Regions from separate parts of the Paraburkholderia kirstenboschensis genome, predicted to be linked through region 1. Evidence: riboswitches for the same ligand, from Rfam matches in the RefSeq annotation. Region 1 holds a riboswitch; the other holds the start of a gene.
What was found. A riboswitch is a leader RNA that binds a small molecule or an ion and turns the genes downstream of it on or off. The one in region 1 is predicted to bind glycine.
Positions count from the first base shown of each region.

Region 2: linked by a shared signal. The riboswitch ahead of gcvT (glycine cleavage system aminomethyltransferase GcvT) and the one ahead of RW095_RS21420 (D-amino acid dehydrogenase) in region 1 are both predicted to bind glycine.

Region 1 covers NZ_CP136512.1:2,770,789-2,780,980, reverse strand. The annotation lists gene RW095_RS21440 (acyl-CoA dehydrogenase family protein) at 1-197, shown strand, start outside; gene RW095_RS21435 (SLATT domain-containing protein) at 288-806, shown strand; gene RW095_RS21430 (YceH family protein) at 817-1,518, opposite strand; gene RW095_RS21425 (lipocalin family protein) at 1,725-2,297, shown strand; glycine riboswitch at 2,354-2,446, shown strand; gene RW095_RS21420 (D-amino acid dehydrogenase) at 2,616-3,827, shown strand; gene RW095_RS21415 (BON domain-containing protein) at 3,893-4,171, shown strand; gene RW095_RS21410 (acetate/propionate family kinase) at 4,193-5,350, opposite strand; gene RW095_RS21405 (phosphoketolase family protein) at 5,363-7,756, opposite strand; gene RW095_RS21400 (hypothetical protein) at 8,119-8,244, shown strand; gene RW095_RS21395 (ankyrin repeat domain-containing protein) at 8,336-8,872, shown strand; gene RW095_RS21390 (HAD family hydrolase) at 8,966-9,667, opposite strand; gene gnd (phosphogluconate dehydrogenase (NAD(+)-dependent, decarboxylating)) at 9,717-10,192, opposite strand, start outside.
Region 2 covers NZ_CP136513.1:2,672,184-2,682,375, reverse strand. The annotation lists gene RW095_RS34745 (thiamine pyrophosphate-binding protein) at 1-527, opposite strand, end outside; gene RW095_RS34740 (L-serine ammonia-lyase) at 783-2,171, opposite strand; gene RW095_RS34735 (alginate lyase family protein) at 2,199-3,329, opposite strand; gene gcvP (aminomethyl-transferring glycine dehydrogenase) at 3,441-6,377, opposite strand; gene gcvH (glycine cleavage system protein GcvH) at 6,540-6,920, opposite strand; gene gcvT (glycine cleavage system aminomethyltransferase GcvT) at 6,998-8,116, opposite strand; glycine riboswitch at 8,197-8,350, opposite strand; glycine riboswitch at 8,384-8,482, opposite strand; gene RW095_RS34715 (hypothetical protein) at 8,554-8,904, opposite strand; gene RW095_RS34710 (oxidoreductase) at 9,085-10,134, opposite strand.

The DNA of each region.
Region 1 (10,192 bases):
CGCTGCTCTTCGAAGTGGGCGGTGCATCCGCGACCAGTGAAACGCGGCGCTTCGACCGCTACTGGCGCAATGCGCGAGTGCTCGCGTCGCACAACCCGGCCATCATTCGCGAGGCCGCCATCGGCGACTTCTACCTGAATGGCAACGCGCACAACGAGCGCTTCGGCATTGCCCGGCCCACAGCCGAGGCCGCCTGACAGCCAGCGCGCCAAGCCGCGCTTTCATGTGGCACAGTAGCGTCAGTGCATGCGCGCGGCGCGCGGCACGCAACTGCCCTGACGAGCCCCATGAAGAACCTGCCAGCCTATGAGCCGCCAGTCGATGAACAGCAGCTTTTGCTGAAATGGATCCGGCGAGCGCGCGAATCGCAAATGAGCCACTATGACATGGCCGATCTGTTGTCCGCACGCGACCGCCAGGTCGGCTGGCTTGTCACCGTATTGGCAGCGTTCGTGGGCACGGCGGTGTTTGCATCGCTGAACACGAACGCGGTTTCGCTGGAGATCAGGATTCTGGTCGGCCTCGTGAGCGTGATCGCCGCGGTGTCGTCGGCGTTGCAAACGTATATGCGTTACGCGGAGCGTGCAGAAAAACATCGCGCGGCAGGCGCACGTTATGGCTCGGTACGACGGCGGCTCGAATCGGTTTTTGCGGGCGACGCCGACGCACGCGACGGCCACTATCTGACCGCGATTCGCGACGAACTCGACCGGCTTGCACAAGACTCGCCGAACGTGCCGCCGCGCAACTTTTACCGTACACAGCGAGCGTTATCCGCCGATCCGCGCCGCGGCACCGACACCTGAGCGGCCGGCCTCAAGCATCGAGATCGTTCGCGTCGATGCCTAGTTCGGCAGCCATGCGCCGCACCACAGCCTGAAGGCGGTTGACCTGATCGGCAAGCCGTTTCTGCTCGGCCTTCACCGCTTCGAACGTGGACAGCGGCACGGTTTCCTCGTCGCCGCCGCCCGGTTGCGCGAACTCGCTCAAGCTCACTTCACCGCACAGCAAGTGCATCCATCTATTCTCGCGCTCGCCTGGCGTGCGAGGCAGCTTGACGACACGCGGGGGATCGTTCGCGGCGAGTTCGTCGAGAAATGCCTCGACCGACGAGATATCGGCAAAGCCATGCAAGCGCGCGCTGTTCAGGCGCAATTCCGCCGCCGTCTGCGGGCCGCGCAGCAACAACGTGGTCAGTAAAGCTGCGGACTGGCTCGGCAGACCGAGCACGCGATTCATGTTGTGCTCGAAGCGCGGCACGCGGCTGCTGCTGCCTTCCATCACGAGGCTTAGGCGTTTCAGACCGTCGAGCGCGGTCAGCACTTCGGCGTCGGTCGCATTCATTACCGGCGAGCGGCCTGTCTTCTGATTGCAGCCCAACGTCAAAGCATTGAGCGACAGCGGATAACTGTCGGGCACCGTGTGCTGTTTTTCGACGAGCACGCCAAGCACGCGCCCCTCTAGCAAGGTCAATGCGCGAATGGCAGGACGGGACGGAGCGTCGGGAGTCGAATTCATTTGATGTAGCGGCATGTGCCGATGTGGTCGTGGATAACACGCCTTACCATCGCTCTGCGAGGTGGCACTTTTCTGGTAGTAGGCACTATGATAAACGGCCCGCGCCCTCACGGCGCATGAATCGCCGCAGCGGACCAGGGGCGCGCGACCCTGCGCTGGGCACGCGGTCTGCTCTCTCATCGTCTTTCTCGACACGGAGTGTTTCAATGCCGATGCGTTCACAGTCGGTCCTGCGCGTGAGCGCTATCTCCCTCGCGGTGGGCGCCGTGTGCCTGCTCGGCGCCTGTGCGCTGACTCCGGGCGGCAAGAGCGGCAACGCGCGCGTGCCCGAGCCCGCCAAACCGGTCGACCTCGGGCGCTATGTGGGCCGCTGGTACGAGTTCGCGCGCTACGAAAACCGCTTCGAAAAAGGCTGCGAGGCGGTGACCGCCGACTACGCCGCGGGTGAAGACGGCCTGATCGACGTGACCAACAGTTGCCGCAAGAACGGCGTTGAAGGGCCGCTCGACGTCTCGAAGGGTCGCGCCAAGGTGGTAGCCGGATCGGACAACGCGAAGCTGAAGGTGTCGTTCTTCGGCCCGTTCTTCGTCGGCAATTACTGGGTGCTGGATCGCGCCGACGACTACAGCTGGTCGATCGTCGGCGAACCTGGCGGGCGCTACCTGTGGGTTCTGACGCGTGAAGCCAAACCGGCCGCGAGCGTGAGAGATGGATTGATCGAGCGCGTGCGTGCGCTCGGCTACGACACGTCGATGTTGCGCGTCACGCACCACGGCTAGCCCGTTAGAAAACACTTGCCGGAAGAAATTTTGCCCGGTATCGTCGTGGCGTTCTGCAAAGCAGCGCGGGAGAGATCGTCCGTAGGCAGGGCGACGCCGACGGAGCAACCGCCCCGGAAACTCTCAGGCAAAAGGACCGCGCAGCAGGAACATCTGGAGAGCGGCGCCGCGCGCGCCCACCGAAGGGGATTCCCGCACACGGCCAGCGCTTTCGCGCAGCGCCGGGAAGAAACTCTCAGGTACATGGACAGATGGGGCATCGGCACCGGTTTCGCATGAAATCGAACCCGGTGATGCTCAACTACTCTGGACCATGTCATGTCACGAATCGCCATTATCGGCGCCGGCATTACCGGCGTTACGACCGCGCACGCCCTCGCGCAATGCGGCCACCACGTCACCGTGTTCGAACGTCACCGCTATGCGGCGATGGAAACCTCGTTCGCCAACGGAGGCCAGCTATCGGCCAGCAATGCAGAAGTGTGGAACAGCACGGCCACGGTTCTGAAAGGCCTGCGCTGGATGTTCACGCGCGACGCCCCGCTGCTGCTCAATCCCCTGCCCACATGGCACAAGTATTCGTGGATGGGCGAATTCCTGCGGCAGATTCCGCACTACCGTGCGAATACCGTCGAAACGGTGCGGCTTGCCATCGCCGCGCGCGAGCATCTCTTTTCGATCGCCGAGCAGGAAGGCATCGACTTCGATCTGGAACGGCGCGGCATTCTGCACATCTACAAGACGCGCAAGGAGTTCGACGCGGCGGCCAAGGTCAATGACCTGCTGCGCGAAGGCGGACTCGAGCGCAGTGCCGTGACGTCGAGCGAATTGCAGCGCATCGAGCCCACGCTGCACGGCGATTTCTACGGCGGCTTTTTCACGCCGTCCGATTCGACGGGCGACATCCACAAGTTCACGCGCGGTCTCGCCGATGCATGCGTGCGCCACGGCGTGCAGTTCCATTACGATGCAGAAATCACGTCGATCGAGCAATCCGCCGAAGGGCGCTTCTCGCTCACAGTGAACCTCGAAGGCGAGACGCAGCGCTTCGGGTTCGAGCGGATCGTCGTGTGCGCCGGCGTGAAAAGCCGCGATTTTGCGGCGATGCTCGGCGACCACGTGAACGTGTATCCGGTCAAGGGCTATTCGATCACCGTCTGTCTCGACGATCAAACGAGCAGGCAGCGTGCGCCGTGGGTCAGTCTGCTCGACGACAGCGCGAAGATCGTGACGAGCCGGCTCGGCGCGGACCGTTTTCGCGTCGCGGGCACGGCGGAGATCAACGGCTTCAATCGCGATATCCGCTCCGACCGGATTGCTCCGTTAGTGGACTGGACGCGACGGCATTTCCCGGAGGTGTCGACCGCGCGCGTGATTCCGTGGGCAGGCTTGCGGCCGATGCTGCCGAGCATGTTGCCCAAGGTCGGGCGCGGAAAACGGCGCGGCGTGTTCTATAACACGGGGCACGGCCACCTGGGCTGGACGCTCTCGGCCGCAACGGCGCAGGCCGTGGCGGGCGCGATGGAGTAGCCTCCCGCCATGAAGACGCGGCATCTGCTAGTGTTGTGCAATCCGCGTCTTGACCTTCAAAATTCATGGCTCTTTCGGGCTTTGCCAATCCTGACAGTGCCGCCCCCGACGGCGCGGACGGCTCGCGTCTGAGCGATGAGCAGATTGGCGAAGAAGCGACGCGGCGGCTTGCATGGGACGCCGCGGTTCCTGAACGTACGATCACGGTGGAAGTGCGCGACGGGCGCATCGTGCTGAGCGGCGAACTCGAACACGATGCGCAACGAATCGCGGCGCTCGAAGACGTGAGGCGCCTGTTCGGCGTCGCGGGTGTATGCGATCGACTCGTTGTGAAGCCCCCGTGAGCAGAGCACGATGCAACAGGCTCAAGCACGATCCGCACGCAGCAACGCGCGACAATGCCTCGCGATCTGCTTCTCTTCTTCGGTATGAAGCGCCCTCACCTTGCCCGATGCGTCGCCTTCATGAAGGCCCAGAAACGACAGCCCCTCGCAGATACGCTTACGCATCTGCACGCTGTGCTCGCCGATGCCGCCGGTGAACACCAGCAAATCTATGCCGCCCAGCAACGCCGCATATCCGCCAATGGTTTTGCGCACCGCGGTCGCGAACGCGTCGAGCGCCAGTGACGCATGCGCGTCGCCCGCCGCCGCGCGTTGTTCGAGCGCCTGCATGTCGCTCTCGCCATCGGCGTAACCGGCCAGGCCGCTGTGCCGGTTCAGAAGCGTTTCCAGCGCGTTTGCGTCGAGCCTTTCCACTCGCATCAGATATAACAGCACGCCCGGGTCGAGGTCGCCGCAACGGGTTCCCATTGGCACGCCGCCGGTCGGCGTCATGCCCATCGACGTATCGACCGAGCGGCCGTCGCGCAATGCGCACACGCTCGAACCGTTGCCGAGGTGGGCAAACACCGCCCGCGCCGGCAGCTTCGCGCCAAGCTGCGCGACGAGCGATTCGTACGAAAGCCCGTGAAATCCGTAGCGAATCACACCGGCGTCCGCATAGCGCCGCGGTAACGCGAGTTGCGCGGCACGTGGCGGCAGCGTCGCATGAAATGCAGTGTCGAAGCAGGCAAAGTGCTGCGCGCCGCCGAAAATCTTCTGCGCTTCATCGATCAGATCGAGCGCGGGCGGAATATGCAGAGGCGCGAAATGCACTGCATCCTGCAAGCGGCGGCGGACCTCGGGCGTAAGCCGCTGATGCGAGCGCAAGTGCGGCCCGCCGTGCACCACACGGTGGCCCACCGCCGTGGGTTGCTCATGACGTTGCTGGGCAAGCACGGTAGAAAGTTTCTGCAATGCGTCGGTTTGCGACTCCAGCACATGCTCCTGCTGGACCAGCACGCGCCCGTCGGGAGCCGCGATCCGCAAGCTGCCGTCGCGGCGGCCGATGCCTTGCGCGCTGCCTTCGAGCAACAGAGACTCGTCGTCGCCGGAATGCTCGAACAGCCCGAACTTCAGCGACGACGATCCGCTGTTCAGCACAAGAATGGTATGCGGCGAAGCGCCGTCCTGAGTGTTCATGACGGGCCTCGCTCAGTTTTTCCACGTCCAGTTGCGGATTTCTTCCTTGTCGATGCCCTCGGCATGCGCGTAATTAAGATGCTCGATAATCTGGCCGCGCAGCCATTCTTTCGCGTGATCGCCGACACCGCGCAGCTTCGGCACGCGGTCGATCACGTCGATAGCCAGCGAGAAACGGTCCACCTGATTGATGATCGCGAGTTCGAGCGGCGTGTTGATGTTGCCCTTCTCGTGATAACCGTGCACATGCAGATTCTCGTGGTTGGTCCGGTTATAGGTCAGCTTGTGAACCAGCGACGCATACGAATGGAAATTGAAAATCACCGGCTTGCTCGTCGTGAACAGCGAATCGAAGTCGCGGCTCGACAGTCCATGCGGATGTGCATGCTCGGGCATCAGCCGGAACAGATCGACCACATTGACGAAACGGATTTTCAGATCCGGGAAACGCTCCTTGAGAATCTCCACGGCGGCGAGCGCTTCCATTGTCGCGATGTCGCCCGCACAGCCGATCACCACGTCCGGCTCGGCACCCTGATCGGTCGACGCCCAGTCCCAGATGCCGATGCCCTTCGTGCAATGCGTAACGGCTGCATCCATGTCGAGATACTGCAGGTGCGGCTGCTTGTCGGCGACGGTCACGTTCACGTAGTCGCGCGAACGCAGGCAGTGATCGGCCACGCTCAGCAGGCAGTTCGCGTCGGGCGGCATGTAGATACGGACCACGTCAGGGCTCTTGTTCGTCACCACGTCGAGGAAACCGGGGTCCTGATGCGTAAAACCATTGTGATCCTGGCGCCACACGAGCGACGTGATCAGCAGATTGATCGACGGCACCGGCTGACGCCAGCCCAGCTCGCGTTTTGCTTTTTCGAGCCACTTCGCGTGCTGGTTGAACATCGAATCGATCACGTGCACGAAGGCTTCGTAAGTGGCGAACAGCCCATGTCGCCCGGTCAGCACGTAACCTTCGAACCAGCCTTCCAGCGTGTGTTCGCTGAGCATTTCCATCACGCGGCCGTCGGCCGAGAGCGCGCCGCCGTCCGCGTCGCCGGGTTCGCCCTCCGCGAGCCATGTCTTGCCCGATGCTTCGTAGATGGCAGTCAACTTGTTGCTTGCGGTTTCATCGGGGCCGAACACGCGGAAGTTGGTCATGTTGTTGCGCATGACATCGCGCAGAAACTCACCAAGCACCTGAGTCGGCGACGTGTATGCGGACGCGGGCTTTCTCACGTCGACCGCATAGTCGCGAAACGCGGGCATGTCGAGCATCTTGCACAGCACGCCGCCGTTCGCATGCGGATTGGCGCTGATGCGGCGCGCGCCCTTCGGCGCGAGTTCGCGCAATTCTTCGACGAGGCGGCCGCTAGCGTCGAACAGCGATTCAGGCTCATAACTGCGCAGCCAGCCTTCTACCAGTTTCAGGCTCTTGCTGTTCGTCACAGGATCGGCAATCGGCACCTGATGCGCGCGCCATGAACCTTCCACCTTGTGGCCGTCGACTTCCTTGGGACCGGTCCAGCCTTTGGGCGAGCGCAGCACGATCATCGGCCAGCGCGGCCGCGTCACGTCGTTGTTCTCGCGTGCCTGCTGCTGGATCGCGCGGATTTCGCCGACGCACTGTTCGAGCGTGGCCGCCATCTGCTGATGCATGACCTCGGGATCGTCCCCTTCGACGAAATACGGCTTGTGGCCGTATCCGGTCAACAGCGCTTCGAGTTCCTCGCGTGGAATCCGCGCGAGCACAGTCGGGTTCGCAATCTTGTACCCATTCAGATGCAGAACCGGCAGCACAGCGCCGTCGCGGATCGGATTGAGGAACTTGTTCGAATGCCACGAGGTGGCGAGCGGTCCGGTTTCGGCCTCGCCGTCGCCGACCATTACGGCGACGATCAGGTCGGGGTTATCGAATGCGGCGCCGTAGCCGTGCGACAGGCTGTAGCCCAGTTCGCCGCCTTCATGGATCGACCCAGGTGTTTCGGGCGTGCAATGCGAGCCGATGCCCCCGGGAAACGAAAACTGCCGAAAAAAGCGCCGCATGCCGGCTTCGTCTTCACTACGGTCCGGATAGATTTCCGAGTAGTGTCCTTCCAGATAACAATTGGCGAGCGTGGCAGGCGCGCCATGGCCTGGCCCCGAAATGAAGATCACATTCAGATCGAGCTTCTTGATGAGCCGGTTTAGATGCACGAGCAGGAAACTCTGCCCAGGGTCCGAGCCCCAGTGTCCAAGCAAACGATTTTTGATGTGCTCGGGCTTGAGCGGCTCGCGCAGCAACGGATTGTCGCGCAGATAGATCATGCCGGCGGACAGATAGTTGCACGCGCGCCAGTAACGATCCATGTTGCGCAGCGTATCGGGGTCCAGCGTTTGTGGCGGGGTGGGACGGGAGGTTGTCTCAGCCATGGCGTCACTCCTCGTAAGGACTGTCAGGCAGGTTGGCGGATGTTGCGAAGCTTCGCGGATGAGCGTCATGCGTTTGACATGACAGCCGCGTGTGCGTGGAGCGTTACATGGAGGATAGTTCGCCGTTGCGCGCCGGTCGTCAGCGGTGTGACCGGATACACGTACCATCGTTCGGGACACTCGGCGAAAAGCTTGATGCTGCTCAAGACCCACCCTCGCCGCGCGTCGCGCTGCAAGTCTTACGCCAGCCTTGCTGCACGCATTGAGCGAAACGCTTAAGCTGTGGATCGCGACTATGAGATCTCGTCGTACTCGTCACACTGCAGTGTTCATCTCCTGGTAGTTAACCATACACATTGATCATGCCGACACCCAACCGTTTGAAAGCGCCGCTCGTTCTTCTTGTCACGCTCGTGCTGCTGTGCGCGGGCGTGGCCGTTCTGGTTGGCGTGTTCGGGTTGCTGGTAAAACTTTTCGCCGCTGTTTAGCAACGCGCGGTGCACGCGGCGGCTGCACGATCTGTGTATGCTGCCGGTGTTTATGCGTCGAGGCGCACGGCTTTATTGCAAGGAGATTTCAATGACTAACCCAGCCGACCCGTCCCCTCCTTCCATGCAACCCATCGACCCGCAGCTGCTCGAAGTCGCGCAGCAGGTGTTCGATCTTGCGCGTGCTGGCGACGCCGCCATGCTCGCAGCGGTGATCGAAAAAGGCGTGCCGCCGAATCTGCGCAACGACAAGGGCGACAGTCTGCTGATGCTCGCAAGCTATCACGGACACGTGGATGCCGTGCGCACGCTGCTCGAACGCGGCGCGGACCCGAACCTGCGCAACAATAACGGGCAGACACCTCTTGCAGGCGCGGCCTTCAAGGGCTTCGACGCTGTGGTCGAAACCTTGCTCGCGCACGGGGCCGATGTGGAAGGCGCGTCGCCCGACGGACGCACTGCGCTGATGGTGGCCGCAATGTTCAACCGCACGGCGATCATGGACCTGCTGATCGCGCACGGAGCAAATCGCAATGCACGCGACGCCAGCGGAACTAGCGCGCTCGATGCGGCCGGCAAAATGGGCGCCGCCGATGCGCAAGCCAGGTTGAAAGCGCAAGACTCGTGACGCGCGCGATCCTGTGATCAGCGGCGCATCCCGGCATGCTCAGTGAGCAGACCGCAATGGCTGTCCGGTAGATGCGCAGCGCATTCGCAACGCCTAAGGCTTCCCGGCCAACAGCGTTTCCACATCCAGTTGCGCGAGATCGCCAATCCGCTCGATGCTCACGTCCGCGGGCGGATTGCTCGATATCTCCTTGGGGTCTAAAGCGTAATGACCCTGACGCGGAAATACCGTGGTCAACCTGCTGCCCCAAACTTTCTTCATTGCCGTGAGAATCCGCAACTTGTCGTCGACCATCACGTAGTGGCGCGCCGGGTAGCATTCCATTACCTGGTCGAGCATGAGCTCTTTGTGGATGTAGATCAGCACGCGGCCCTCGACCTCTTCCCACAAGCCCGAACGCGCGATCTTGCGCGGCTGGAACACAACGTCGCCATCCGACAGAATCACCGTGGGCCCGCGTTTCGCGACGTGCTGCAAGGCATCCAGCGCGCCTGGATAGAGCCGGTTCGCAAACGGATAGTCGATCAGGAACGACGACATCAGCAGGAGGCGCGTGTCCCGTGGATGCTCGGTGCGGTAACGCTGCAGCGCGCCGAGATAATCCGCGTAGCCGAGCTCGCCGCGCAATTGCTCGAAGATCTCCCAATAACGGGTACTGTTCTCAGTCCCGAACTCGCGCATCATGTGGGCGCGCAAATCCGATAGCACGTGATCGTTGTCGAGCAACGTGTTGTCGCAGTCGAACAGGAAAACAACGTCGTGCGGCGTGGTTTCAGTGGATCGTGTGGCTTGCATGTGCGGCTCCATGAGATCGGCTGTGCTGTGAGCCGGAGGGTCGGGACAATCAGCCCTGCTGGCTGCCCGACGGCGCAGCCGGTTTTTCAGCGTGACCGCCGAAGTCATGGCGCATTGCCGACAACACGCGGTTTGCGAAGTCCGCTTCGCCGCGCGAATTGAAACGGCCGAAGAGCGCCGCGCTCAGCACCGGCGCGGGCACGCCCTCGTCGACGGCCGCCGCCATCGTCCAGCGCCCTTCGCCCGAGTCGGATACGCGTCCTGCGTAGTTCCTCAGATCGGCGTCGCCGACGAGCGAGCCGGCGATCAGGTCGAGCAGCCACGAGCCGATCACGCTGCCGCGCCGCCACACTTCGGCGATATCCGCCAGGTTCAGATCGTACTGATAAAGCTCCGGACGACGCAGCGGCGAAGTCTCGGCATCCGCTTCGCGCGCATGCTTGCCGGCGTCGGCATGACGCAGGATATTCAGGCCCTCGGCGTAGGCGGCCATCAAGCCGTATTCAATGCCGTTATGAACCATCT
Region 2 (10,192 bases), on a different replicon from region 1:
TCGGGTAAGGACAGCACCACGGGCCCCGGCCGGCCGGAAGTCGCCGTGTGAAACGCATGGCTCAGATATTCGGGAATGCGCCGGGGGTCGTCTATCTGCGCGACCCATTTCGCCATCTGACCGAACATGCGCCGATAGTCGATCTCCTGGAAAGCCTCGCGATCGAGATGCTCGCGCGCGCACTGACCGATGAGCAGGATCATCGGCGTGGAGTCCTGAAACGCGGTGTGCACGCCAATCGATGCATGCGTCGCACCCGGTCCTCGCGTGACGAGCGCGACCCCCGGGCGTCCGGTCAGCTTGCCGATCGCTTCCGCCATGTTCGCGGCCGCCGCTTCGTGACGGCAGACAATGGTCTGAATGCGCTCCGTTTCGTCGTGCAATGAATCGAGCACTGCGAGAAAACTCTCGCCGGGCACACAGAAAACACGTTCGACACCGTGCGTGAGCAAAGCGTCGACAACAAGGCGCGCGCCAGTGGTTCGAGCGGCGGCAAAATCGGAAACGGGAGCATTCGGCTGCGACATTGCGATGAGGCCTCCAGGCAGTGCATGAGTGCGGTTGCGTCCGCCTCGACTGCATGGTCAGCCGACCGGCGCCCCGACAGCTTACGCTGGGAGCACGCTCAGTGTCACGGCGCAGCGCAATGCGCGCTCGTGCAGCGGGCGCAACCTGCAGACGCGCAAACAAAAAACGCGGACCACAGGGCCCGCGTTTCGTCCACCTGGCACACGCCGCGTTTGCCGATCAGCAATCAGCACCGGGCATCATGCAGTCAACCATCAGCATTCGACGATATTCACCGCCAACCCGCCGCGCGACGTTTCCTTGTACTTCGTCTTCATATCCGCGCCGGTTTCGCGCATGGTCTTGATGACCGAATCGAGCGACACGTAATGGCTGCCGTCGCCACGCAGGGCCATGCGCGCCGCGTTGACCGCCTTCACCGACGCCATCGCATTGCGCTCGATGCACGGAATCTGCACCATGCCGCCAACCGGATCGCACGTCAGTCCGAGGTTGTGCTCCATGCCGATTTCCGCTGCGTTTTCGACCTGCTTCGGCGTGCCACCCATCACGGCGGCGAGTGCGCCCGCAGCCATCGAGCACGCGACGCCTACCTCGCCCTGACAGCCCACTTCCGCGCCGGATATCGACGCGTTCAGCTTGTACAGAATGCCGATCGCGGCCGCCGTCATCAGGAAGTCGATCACGCCTTGCTGGTTCGAGCCGGGCATGAAGCGCGTGTAGTAATGCAGCACGGCGGGAATAATGCCGGCCGCGCCGTTGGTGGGCGCGGTGACGACGCGGCCGCCAGCGGCGTTTTCTTCGTTGACCGCGATTGCGTAGAGATTGATCCAGTCGATCATCGACAGCGGATCGCGCAGCGCAAGCTCAGGGTTGCCCGACAGCGCTCGATATAGCTGGGGCGCGCGGCGCTTCACCTGGAACGGGCCGGGCAGGTTGCCGTCCGCATCCGGATTGTTGATGCCGCAGCCCCGCGACACGCACGACTGCATCACGTCCCAGATCTTCAGGAGACCCGCACGCGTCTCTTCTTCGGTGTGCCAGACGCGCTCGTTTTCCCACATCAATTGCGCGATGCTTTTGCCGGTCGATCCGCACAGCGCGAGCAACTCGTTGCCGGTGCGAAAGGGGTGCGGCAATTGATCGACGGCGGCAAGGACCTTGGTGTTCGGCGCGCCGGCCGTCACCACGAAGCCGCCGCCCACCGACAGATACGTCGACTCCCGCAGCGTCTCGCCTTGCGCGTCGAACGCGCGTAGCTTGAGCCCGTTCGGATGTTCGGGCAGCGCTTGCCGGTAGAACGAGATGTGATCCTTTTGCACGAACGGCACTTCATGCGTGCCGAGCAACGCGAGCTTGCGCGTGGTGCGCACCGCTTGGAGACGTTGCGCGATCGTGTCGGGATCGACCGTGTCGGGCGCGTCGCCCATCAGGCCGAGCATTACGCCGCGATCCGTGCCGTGCCCTTTGCCTGTTGCGCCGAGCGACCCGTAAAGATCGACTTTCACCGACGCCGTGTTCGGCAGCAGCCCATCGCGTTCGAGCCCTTGGGCGAACATCAGCGCCGCGCGCATCGGCCCGACCGTATGCGAACTTGACGGACCAATGCCGATTTTAAAGAGATCGAACACGCTGACTGCCATTACTGCTCCCTGCTGATGAAAGTTGGTTTAGCGCGCCGGCATCGGCAAACACACGGCGAGCCACGCGGGTGGCGTCGGCGCGAGCTGCAGCGCGATCGGCGTATAGCGTCCGTCGAGACGCGCCGCCAGATGAAACAGTTCCGTCGCGTTCTTCGGATCCCACTGACCCGAGTAACCGGGCAAGCCGGCTTCGCGACGTTTTGCGTCGAACGCGACGCTCGAATGCACGAATTCCTCATGCGTCTTGCTGCCCGCCGCATACGGGGCCAGCCAGTTGAGCGCGGCTTGCAGCGACGCGCCGTTCGCGCCCTTCTCCGGCAGCCAGTTGCGATTGTGGCGGCGGGCGGCAAGCGCGGCGGTCACGAGCGGCTGCAGATCGTAAGTGACATAGTGCAGCGCGTCACGTTCGCTGAAATCGATCGTGGAACCGTCCGGCTCGATGTTGTCGCCGATATGCTCGGCAAAGAGACGCTGCGCCGCATTGATCATCTTGCGGTTGTCGAGCGTGAAGGCGGCCATCGCTATCAGTTTGATCCGGTGACTTTGCCAGTTGTTCCGGTAGGTGCCTTTCAAAGGACGCGGCTGGTCGTCGATCTCCGCGATGTAGCCGTTCGCGAGCTTCGTGAGAAACGCCATTGACGCGTTGCGCGTTTTCACAGGCAGCGCACTCGCGGTCATGTCATACGCGAGGATCAGCCCTTCGAAGTGCGTTTCGTCGATTGGATTGAAACTCGGCTGATAGGTCGTGACCCATGCGTACAGCAAACGGTCGACGAGCTTGAGATACCGGTCGTCGCTGGTGGCGCGCCATGCGAGCGCGGCGTCGCGCAGCAGATCGAGATCCTTTTCCGCCTCGACGCTCTGGTCGTAGATGCCCTCGTGCGGCAGCGTGCCTTCCGTGTGCAGTTTGGCTTGCGCGTGAGGCTTGTCGCCCAGATGCGCGAGCACATTGCTCACCAATGCCTTGACGCCGGGATCGGCGTTCGTGCGCTCGCTGGTTTGCCAGGCGGGCGCAGCGCAAAAATTCATCGCCGCCTGCGCGTGGCGAAGCGGCAGCAACACGGCCGCGCCGGCAAGCAGGCATGCGCAGGCGTGCCGCCACGTTGGTACTCGCGTTGCCTCGGCTGGGCTTTGCATCAATCGCACCTTTCGCACCATGCGAAACTCCTCGTTGGGCTGATTCGGTGTGTGATGTTAGCCGTTTGCGGCCTCCAGCGACAGAACCGCGCACCGCGCGCTTACAAGCTGCGGGCGGCGCGCGGCCAGGTGTTACTCGTAGTCGGCAACCGGCACGCACGAGCAGAACAGATTGCGATCGCCATATACGTTGTCCGCGCGGCCGACCGGCGGCCAGTACTTCTTCGCGATCAGCGTGGGCAGCGGGTAGGCGGCCGTTTCGCGCGCATATGCATGCTTCCACTCGTCGGCGATGACGACTGCTACGGTGTGCGGAGCGTGCTTCAGCGGATTGTCTTCCCGGTCCGAGCGGCCCTCTTCCACAGCGCGAATTTCGTCACGGATCGCGATCATCGCTTCAATAAACCGGTCGAGTTCTTCCTTCGATTCCGATTCGGTCGGCTCGACCATCAGCGTGCCCGGCACCGGAAAGCTCATCGTCGGCGCATGGAAGCCATAGTCGGCGAGGCGCTTTGCAACGTCGTCCACAGTAATGCCGCTGGTTTCCTTGATCGGACGCAGATCGAGAATGCACTCATGTGCGACGAGTCCGCCCGGGCCCGAGTAGAGCACCGGATAGTGCGACGCGAGCTTCTTCGCGACGTAGTTCGCATTGAGGATCGCGGTCTCGGTCGCGGCGGTGAGATTTTTCGCACCCATCATCGCGATGTACATCCACGAGATCGGCAGGATCGAAGCAGAGCCATACGGTGCGCCCGACACTGCGCCGATGCCGTTGGGCGCGCGCTCGTAGCCCGACGAAATCTGGTTCGGCAGGAACGGCGCGAGATGCGCGCCGACCGCAACCGGACCGACGCCCGGTCCGCCGCCGCCGTGCGGAATGCAGAAGGTCTTGTGCAGATTCAGGTGCGAGACGTCGCCGCCGAACTGGCCCGGCGCGGTCAAGCCGACCATGGCGTTCATGTTTGCGCCGTCCACATACACCTGACCGCCGTGCGCATGAACGATGTCGCAAATTTCGCGGACGTTCTGCTCGAACACGCCATGCGTGGACGGATACGTGATCATGATCGCCGCGAGCTTGTCGGCGTGCTGGTCGGCCTTCTTCTTCAGGTCTTCGATGTCGACGTTGCCTTGCGCGTCGCACGCGACGACCACGACCTGCATGCCGGCCATTTGCGCCGACGCCGGGTTGGTGCCGTGCGCCGAAGCGGGAATCAGGCAGACGTTGCGATGCGCTTCGCCGCGCGACGCGTGATACGCGTGGATGATCAACAGGCCGGCGTATTCGCCTTGCGAGCCCGCGTTCGGTTGCAGTGAAACTGCTGCGTAGCCGGTTGCGGCGACCAGCATCGCTTCGAGCTGATCAATCATTTCGCGGTAGCCGACGGTTTGCTCAGCGGGCGCAAACGGATGAATCTGGCCGAACTCGGGCCACGTGACCGGCAGCATTTCCGACGTCGCGTTCAGCTTCATCGTGCACGAGCCGAGCGGGATCATCGAACGGTCGAGCGCGAGGTCCTTATCCGACAGGCTGCGCAGATAGCGCAGCATTTCCGTTTCCGAATGATGACGGTTGAATACGTGGTGCGTGAGATACGCGCTCGTGCGTTCGAGCGCGGCCGGCACCGAGGCCGTGTTGGACGCCGTGATCGCGGCGTCGAGCGTGTCGACTTGCGGCGCGTCTTTCGCGCCCGCGGCTTCGGCGAACACAGCCAGCAGATCGCTGAGATCGCGGCGCGATGTAGTTTCGTCGACCGACACGCCGACTTGCGTATCGCTCACGCGGCGCAGATTGATGCGCTTCGCTTTGGCCGCGTCGTGCAACGCTTGCGTGCGCGCGCCGGTATTGAACGTGAGCGTATCGAAGAACGTTTCGTTGACGAGCGAGTAGCCCAACTGCTTCGCGCCTTCCGCAAGCAACGCCGCGATACGGTTCACGCGCAGTGCGATTGTCTTCAGACCGCGCGGACCGTGATAGACCGCGTACATGCTGGCCATGATCGCGAGCAGTGCTTGGGCGGTACATACATTCGACGTCGCTTTCTCGCGGCGAATGTGCTGTTCGCGCGTTTGCAGCGCGAGGCGCAGCGCGGGATTGCCTTGCGCGTCGACGGTCACGCCGACGAGACGGCCCGGCATCTGGCGCTTGAATTCGTCGCGCACGGCGAGGTAGGCCGCATGCGGGCCGCCGAAGCCGACCGGCACGCCGAAGCGCTGCGTGTTGCCGACGGCCACGTCCGCGCCCCACTCGCCCGGCGGCGTAAGCACGGTCAGCGCGAGCAGGTCGGCGGCGACCACCACGTGGCCGCCCGCTGCGTGGACCGCCTCAGTCAGCGCGCGGTAGTCGCGCACGTCGCCGTTCACGCCCGGATATTGCAGCAGCACGCCGAATGCATTTGCGTTCGCGGCTTCGGCAGCCGGGCCCACTTTCACTTCGATGCCGACTGGCGTGGCTCGCGTCTTCACCACTTCGATGGTTTGCGGCAGCACGTCGTCGGCGACGAAGAATACATTCGACTTCGGCTTGCCCACGCGTTGCAGCAGCGTCATTGCTTCAGCTGCGGCGGTGGCTTCGTCGAGCAGCGACGCGTTCGAGATCGCGAGACCCGTCAGGTCGACGATCATTTGCTGGAAGTTCAGCAGCGCTTCGAGGCGGCCTTGCGAGATTTCCGGCTGATACGGCGTGTAGGCCGTGTACCACGCGGGATTCTCGAGCACGTTACGCAGGATCACCGTCGGCGTGTGGGCGTTGTAATAACCCTGGCCGATGTACGAGCGGAACACCTGGTTCTTGTCCGCGAGTTCGCGCAGCGCGGCGAGCGCTTCTGCTTCGCTCTTAGGCTGTGCGAAGGGCCCGAGCGGCAGCGCTTCCGTGCGGCGGATCGTCTTTGGAATGACGGCGTCGATCAGCGCGGCGCGCGACGTGAAGCCCAAGGCTTCGAGCATCGCTTTCTGGTCGGCCGCATCCGGGCCGATATGCCGTTCAGCGAAGGCGTCATGCACTTCGAGCGCGGCGAGCGAGAGAGGAGTGCGGTTCATCAGACGATCCGGGTGTTCGAGCTTCATGGTGTTCCTGGCGGTGCGGCTGTCCGTGCTGGACCGTCCAAGACCTGGCGCCAAGCGCCAGGTCTCCTGAAGGGTCATCCCCAAAGGGACTTTCTTCAGAGCGCGGTCCCGTGTGATTCACGAGGGACGCGCCGCACCTGTCGGGTTATAGATAAAAGTGAATCAGGCGCCGATCGACTTCGAGTACGCGTCCGCGTCGATCAAACGGTCCTGCGTCGCGTCCGAGGCCGGCTTGATCTTGAAGAGCCAGCTTTCATACGGGGCGCTGTTGACCGAATCGGGCGTGTCGGCCACGGCGGTGTTCGCTTCGATGATTTCGCCGGAAACCGGCGCGTAAATATCCGAAGCGGCTTTCACCGATTCGATCACGGCGACCGTATCGCCGGCCGTGACGGTCTTGCCCAGTTCCTGTACTTCGAAGAAGACGATGTCGCCGAGCGCTTCCTGCGCGTGGTCGGTGATGCCGACCGTCAGCGTGCCGTCCGCTTCGGTGCGGACCCACTCGTGCGATTCGGTGTATTTCAGATCGGCCGGGATGCTCATCGGATGCTCCTATGCGGTGTGATTCGATATGGACTAAAAACTGGAAAAGGACGCACGCGCCGGCTGCTTGCAGTGGTTCAATTCGCCGCGAGTACTTTGCCGTTACGCACGAACGGCAGTTTTACCACGCTTGCGGGCACCGATTTGTCACGAATTTGAACGTGAACGGTGTCGCCCGGCTGCACGCCTTTCGGCACCCGCGCGAAGGCGATGGATTCCTGCATGGTCGGGGAGAAGGTGCCACTGGTGATTTCGCCTTCGCCGTGCGGCGTGACGACTTTCTGATGCGCGCGCAGCACTCCTGCCGCCTTGCCGTTCTCCTTCAGCAGGATCAGACCGACGAACGCGGCGCGCGAGCCGTCCGCTTCCAGCCGGCTCTTGCCGACGAAATCGCGCGCGGAGGTGAGGTCGACGGTCCACGCGAGGCCGGCGTCGAGCGGCGAGATGTTGTCGTCCATATCCTGGCCGTACAGGTTCATGCCGGCTTCGAGACGCAGCGTGTCGCGCGCGCCGAGACCTGCCGGCCGCACGCCTTGTGCTTGCAACGCATTCCACAACGCGACGACGTGATCGGCCGGGACGATGATCTCGAAGCCGTCTTCGCCGGTATAGCCGGTGCGGGCGACGGTCAATTCGCCGAACGGCGTTGCTTCGACGCGCGCGGCGTTGAAGGGCTTGAGTGTTTCGGTTGCAGAGCGGATGGCCGGTACCGTTTGCCAGACCTTCTCACGCGCGTTCGGACCTTGCACGGCGACGATCGCGAGATCGCGGCGCGGCGTGATGGTCAGGCCGAAGCCGCCTTCGTTGAGTTGCTTGAACCACGCGATGTCTTTGTCGGCGGTGCCCGCGTTGACCACCACGCGGAAATGATCTTCCCCGAAGTAATAGACGATCAGGTCGTCGATCACGCCGCCGTCCGCGTTCAGCAGGCACGAGTACAGCGCGCGCCCAGGCGTTTGCAGCTTCGCGACGTTGTTGGCCAGCGCATATTCGAAGAAGGCGCGCACGCGCTCCCCGGTGAAGTCGATCACGCACATGTGCGAGACGTCGAACATGCCGGCGTCGGTACGCACGGCGCGATGTTCGTCGATCTGCGAGCCGTAGTTGACGGGCATGTCCCAGCCGCCGAAATCGACCATGCGGGCATTGAGCGCGCGATGGGTGGCGTTGAGCGGAGTGTGTTTGAGTTCGGTCATGGGGCCTCGGGCGTCTCGCGAAACAAAAAAGGCCATGCGGAGCCGCGCCTCGCGGCCTGCTGGCTGCGAGCGTGGATCTGCATGGCCCCTCTGTCCTCGATACCTGAGAGATTGCGCTGCCGTGGCGACGTTGATTTGTCACGGCGGAACGCGCGCCCCTTCGGTGGGCAGCTTGCCAGGATCTGCACGACATTGCGATGCAGACGGCTACTGCCGCTCTCCAGAGTGCGAAAAACGGCGCCTTGATGTTGCGTTGAGACGGGTTTTTCGACGCGTTCGGTCCTTTTGCCTGAGAGTTTGCGGGTGTGCCCCTTCGGCGGCGCGGCCTGCGAAATCAGCGGCCAGCGCGCTCTCCCGACGCGTGCGGCGAATGTACGCGAGGGCCGGAGGCTTGTCAAATGAACGGTTTATTCGCCGTTATTCACCCTTATCCGCCCTTATTCGCCGATCGCATGCGCCGCGCCGTCCAGTTCCTGGTTCAGCACGCGCTGTTCGTCGGCGGATAAGCCGCCGCCATGTTGCCCGGCCATCTCGTGCGCCTCGCGCCGGATCACATCGAGCCGATGATGCAACGCCTCCCCTTGCGGCGGCGGGTAATAGCCTTGGTTCACGCGATTGTCGATACGGCGGCTCAGATTTTCGATGCGGCCGTCGACTTGATGCAAGCGTTTATCGGCGATGTGTTGCGGGCTTGGGCGCGGCGCCGGTTCGGGCTGCGGTGCCACGACACAGGCGGCGAGCGAACTGAGTAATGCGCATGCGGCGAAGGCGCGGATGGGACGTGGCATGAACACTCCGTGAAGTCGTTGTGGTTTTGCTGTGCTACAGGCGTAGCAACGGATCACGGCAGACGAGCGCTGACCCGGACGGCCGGCTCATTTGTAACGTCATATTGCTTTCCGGTTTGTCAGTTTTGCCGGCGCGGCGTTCTGCGTCGCGCCGGCAACACCGCAAACCGGCAACGCCGTTCAGCGGATCCGCTGGAACGGCAGGCGCACGCCTTCGTCGGAACTGCGCGCCGCGAGCTCGATAATCGTCATCACGTCGACGGCATCTTGCGGGCTCACCGGGAACTTCACGCCGTGCTGGATCGCCTCGGCGAGCGCGATGTAGAAGCTCGCGTAATCGCCATTGCCCGTCGGCACTTCGCGCTCTACTTCGCGGTCGCCCTCCAGCACGCGCAACGTGCCTGCGGCATTGCCGGCCGCGAAGCCCTCGTCGCCCGGACGCAAGCCGGCTTTCAACTGGTCTTCCTGCGTGTCGAGCCCGTATTTCACGTAACTGCCGCGTGTGCCGTGAATGGCGAACCTCGGCGCGACGATCGCCGTCAGCGCGCTCGCGTGCAACACGATTTCGAATTCGCCGTAGCCCAACTGGATATGCACGTAGTCGGGCGCGCTCGCCTGATCGCGATGCGTGCGCACGGTTGCGGACACGGTCTGCGGCGCGCCGAACAAGGCCAGTGCCTGGTCGATCAGATGCGGTCCGAGATCGAACAGCAGGCCGCCGCCGCGCGACGCTTCCTCGCGCCAACGCTGACGTACTTCGGGTCGGAACCGGTCGAAATGCGATTCATAGTGCGTGATGCGCCCCAACTCACCGCTCGCGAGCAGATCGCGAACGGTCATGAAATCGCCGTCCCAGCGACGGTTATGAAACGGCACGAACAGCTTGCCCCGCGCGAGTGCGATGTTGGCGAGCGTGCGAGCGTCGGCGGCGCTAAGCGTGACCGGCTTGTCGACCACGACGTGCTTGCCTGCTTCGAGCGTACGGCGCGCGAGATCGAAGTGCGTGTCGTTCGGCGTGGCGATCACCACGCAGTCGATCTGCGCGAGCGCGAGCAACGCGTCGAGATCGGCCACCACTTTCGCGTGCGGATAGTCGGCGAGCGCGACCTCCGGTCTGCCGGTCGCGATGGCGGCGACGCTGGCGCGGCCGCAGTGCTCGATCACCGGCGCATGAAAGGTTGCGCCTGCGAATCCGTAACCCATCAACCCAATTTTCAGCGATGCGGACATGCGTGTCTTCCTGCAAAAACGGCGCGCCGCTTTGCCACCGCGGCGACGGCGCGCAACG